Regions from separate parts of the Shinella yambaruensis genome, predicted to be linked through region 2. Evidence: predicted binding sites of a transcription regulator. Region 2 holds the regulator's gene; the other holds the start of a gene.
What was found. The regulator LexA, encoded in region 2, represses DNA repair genes until DNA is damaged. The targets are predictions, from matches to a motif close to TGTTCNNNNTGTGTTCNG.
Positions count from the first base shown of each region.

Region 1: the regulator LexA is predicted to act here: its motif matches at 1,048-1,065, upstream of WMC41_RS19885 (helicase-related protein).

Region 1 covers NZ_CP150638.1:4,074,005-4,076,205, forward strand. The annotation lists gene thpR (RNA 2',3'-cyclic phosphodiesterase) at 1-132, shown strand, start outside; gene WMC41_RS19880 (glutathione S-transferase family protein) at 170-808, opposite strand; gene WMC41_RS19885 (helicase-related protein) at 1,205-2,201, shown strand, end outside.
Region 2 covers NZ_CP150638.1:1,754,773-1,756,973, forward strand. The annotation lists gene WMC41_RS08705 (ComEC/Rec2 family competence protein) at 1-423, shown strand, start outside; gene lexA (transcriptional repressor LexA) at 414-1,133, opposite strand; gene WMC41_RS08715 (molybdopterin molybdotransferase MoeA) at 1,232-2,201, opposite strand, start outside.

The DNA of each region.
Region 1 (2,201 bases), 2.3 Mb from region 2:
GTGAACCGCTTCGTGCTGATGTCCTCGAAGGAATCCGTCGGCGGCGGGCCATACCTCACGGAAGAGGTTTTCCCGCTTTACGAGTCCGGCGGCGGCTGGGACGGCGCGGACCTGCGCGACCATCCGGTTTGACCGGCGATACGGCGCACATCTCCAGGAGAGGACCGCCCTAACCGGGCAGCGGCGGCAAATCGGGTGCGTTCAGTCCCTGAAAGGGATCGCGCCACGCATCCAACTTTTCGAGCCGCTCGTTCCAGCGTTCTATCGCGGGATATTCGGTAAGCGGCAGCCGGGCGGCGTCGTTGAACGGCAGAAACGTCGCCATGCGGAAATCCGCAAAGGAAACCGCATCGCCGACGAGCCATGCACGGTTTGCCAGTTCGCTCTCCAGCATGGCGGCGGCCTTGTGAAACTGCTGCAGTCCCTCTTCAACCATCCGCTCGTCGCAAGGGCCGAAGCCGTAACGCTGTTTCGTGCCGCGCTCCCAATGCACGATGTCGCATGCCTTGACGAAGTTTTCCTTCGCCCAACTGATCCAGCGGATCATGTCCGGTTCCTCGTCGTCCGTCCGCCAGAAGTTCGAACCGGTGCTGCGGGAGAGCCAGCAGACGATGGCATCGCTCTCCCACAATGTCCGGCCGGGCAATTCCAGAATTGGCAACAGCAGGTTCGGATTGAGTGAAATGTAACGCTCCGCCTGGCCCGGGGCACGGGGAGCGGCGAACTCGAATTCGACGTCGGCGTCCAAGAACCGGGCCGCAGCGACCGTCAGGCGAGGGTTGGGATTACGGCTGAAATGGATCTTCATCTGGCTTGTCTCCGCTTGTCACGCCTCAAGGACGAACGAAGCGGTCACGGTCCGACACGGGAAGATGGAATCATGGCCGCTCGCGACTTCGCTTCGCGCCGGTCGGCCCATCAGGGCGCAGCCGCATCGCGCTTAATCCTTGATGCGATTCGGTATTTCGTGGCGCCGCAGCCAACCCCGCCAGTCCATTGTGGTGAACAAACCCTGAATCATCCCATGTCAGCGATTCGTCTCCGATTTGTTCGCAGACTGTTCCAGGCGCCGTTCAATGCTGGAGAAAAGCGGCGCTTTTCGCCTTGCCCCTTGCCATTGTCCGCCTCGATGGGCATCTGTTGCCTGCCGGATGCGTCCGGCGAGAGTTGAAACCTGCCGGGGCGTGACTTGTCGCAAGCACCCATGATCTTGAGCGGCCGCGGGGTCACCGCGGTGCTCGGCCCGACCAATACGGGCAAGACCCACTACGCAATCGAACGCATGGTGGCACATGAGACGGGCATCATCGGCCTGCCTCTGCGCCTCTTGGCGCGCGAGGTCTATACGCGCCTCGTCGACAGGGTCGGCCAGCACAATGTGGCGCTCGTCACCGGCGAGGAGAAGATCACGCCGCACATGGCGCGCTATTCGGTCTGCACGGTGGAGGCGATGCCGCGCGAGACGCGCGCCTCCTTCGTCGCGATCGACGAGGTGCAGCTTGCCGGCGATCTCGAACGCGGCCACATTTTCACCGACCGGGTGCTGCATCTGCGCGGCCGCGACGAGACGCTGCTGCTTGGCGCCGCCACCATGAAGCCGATCCTCGAACAGTTGCTGCCGGGCCTCAACGTCGTCGAGCGCCCGCGGCTTTCCCAGCTCTTCTATTCCGGCTCCAAGAAGATCACCCGCCTGCCCCAGCGCACGGCTATCGTCGCCTTCTCGGCCGACGAGGTCTACGCGATCGCCGAACTGATCCGCCGCCAGCGGGGCGGGGCGGCGGTGGTGCTCGGCGCACTTAGCCCCCGCACCCGCAACGCTCAGGTCGCGCTCTACCAGGAGGGCGACGTCGAATATCTCGTCGCAACCGATGCGATCGGCATGGGCCTCAACCTCGACGTCGACCATGTCGCCTTCGCCCAGGACCGCAAGTTCGACGGCTACCAGTTCCGCAACCTCAATCCCGCCGAGCTCGCCCAGATCGCCGGCCGCGCCGGCCGGCACCTGCGCGACGGCACCTTCGGCGTGACGGGCCGCGTCGATCCCTTCGACGACGAGCTGGTCAAGCGCATCGAGACGCACCAGTTCGACCCGGTGCGCGTCCTGCAATGGCGCACGCCCCGCTTCGACTATTCGTCTCTTGCAAACCTGCGCAAGTCGCTCGATGCGCCGCCGCCGATAGGCGGGCTGACGCGGGCGCTGC
Region 2 (2,201 bases):
CGCAAGGCCGACCGGCAAAAGGCGAGGGACGCCATGGCCGCGGCTTTCACGGCGGCGAGAGAGGGCGACAATTTCGTTTGCGAGGCAAAGGCATTCTGCGCCGCCGTCTCGCCGAGCGGCTGGCGGATCGTCACCCTGGACGACGTCGCCTTCCTGGGCACGGCCTGCGACGCCGCCGATCTCGTCGTCGTTCCCTTTGCCCTCCGGCTGGAGGTCTGCCGTTCGGGCGCCCGCCTGGTGACGGCGCGTCATCTGAGGCGAACCGGCGCCCTTGAGATCCGGCCGGATCCTGAAGGCGCATCCGGCGCTCTCTCCGGGGCCGATATCACGCCGGCCGTCGAAAGCCTAAACCGGCCGTGGTCCCGCCATCGCACCTATGACTGGCGCACCGGCACCTTCGATCTTCCGAAGGATCAGTTGTAGCGGCGGATGAGGCCGACCAGCTTGCCCTGGATCTTCACGCGGTCCGGCCCGAAGATACGGGTCTCGTAGGCGGGATTTGCCGCTTCGAGCGCGATGGACGCGCCCTTGCGGCGGAAGCGCTTCAAGGTCGCCTCCTCGTCGTCGACAAGCGCCACGATGATTTCACCGGGATTGGCGCTGCTGGCATTGCGGATGATGACCGTGTCGCCGTCGAGAATGCCGGCCTCGATCATCGAGTCGCCCTTGACCTCCAGCGCATAGTGCTCGCCGTTGCCGATCATCTCGGCCGGCACGGTGATGTCATGCGTGTTGTTCTGGATGGCGGAGATCGGCACGCCGGCGGCGATGCGGCCCATGACCGGTACGGAGACGGAAGACGGGATCTCCGCGATCGGCGTGCGCTGCGGCGGGGCGGCGGCCGGGGCCTGCTTGCCGCGGCTGCCCTCGATGACCGCCGGCGAAAAGCCGCGGCGCGGCTGCAGGCTCTGGGTATAGGCCTCGGGAAGCTTGATCACCTCCAGCGCGCGGGCCCGGTTGGGCAGGCGCCGGATGAAGCCGCGCTCCTCCAGCGCCGTGATGAGGCGGTGGATGCCGGACTTGGAGGCGAGATCCAGCGCATCCTTCATCTCGTCAAAGGAGGGGGGAATGCCGGACTCCTTCATCCGTTCATGAATGAACAGGAGAAGTTCCTGTTGTTTGCGCGTGAGCATGGCCCCTCCACCGAGAATCGTGTGAAACAAATCCAGAACAGACACTATCTGTTCCATATGTGTTCCGCAAGGGGTTGCTGAAACAATAATAGTACTGTTCAGGCGGCAGGTTCGCGCAGGAGAAGAACCGCGCAGGGCGTGCCCGCCGGGGCCGCCGGGGCGTGGGGCGGGCGCACGAGCAGGCCTTCGGAGACGGCGAACGCCTTCATCATCGAGGAATCCTGCTTGTCGAGGGGCGTGACGAGCAGTTCGCCGGCGGGGCCGCGGGCGATGCGCGCGCGGACATAGTCCTGCCGGTGGTCGTTCTCCCTGAGCGGCACGGCGGCGACGGCCGGACGTTGCCGGTCTTTCGCCGGCAGGCGGGCGAGGCGGCGCACGAGGGGGGCGAGGAAGAGATGCGAGCAGACGAGGCTCGAAACGGGATTGCCGGGCAGGCCCACCACCTGGACCGCGCCGAGCCGGCCGACCATCAGGGGTTTTCCCGGGCGCATGGCGATGCGCCAGAAATCGAGTTCCATGCCCGCCTCGCCGAGCACGGGCTGCACGAGGTCGAAATCCCCGACGGAGGCGCCGCCGAGCGTGACGAGCACGTCGATATCCTGCGTCAGCGCGTGGCGCACGGCCTCCAGCAGCGCCTGCCTGTCGTCGCGAACGATGCCGAGGTCGATCACCTCGGCGCCGGCCTCCCGGGCGAGGGCGGCGACGCCGTAGGTGTTGGAGGCGATGATCTGGCTGGCGCCGGGCGGCGTGCCGGGCGGGACGAGCTCGTCGCCGGTGGCGAGCAGGGCGATGCGGGGGCGGGCATAGACCGGCAAGACGGGGTGGTTCATCGCCGCCGCCACGGTCAGCCGGCCGGCATCGAGCACGTCGCCGGACTTCAGGACGACCTCGCCCTCGGAGAAATCCTGGCCGCGGGGACGGATGTGGCGGCCCTTCGGGGTGAGGAAGGTTGTGCGGATGCGGCCGTCTTCCAGCACCTCGGCATCTTCCTGCAGCAGAACGGTATCGGCGAAGGCCGGCAGTGGGGCGCCGGTGAAGATGCGCACCGCCTCGCCGGGTGCCGCGGTG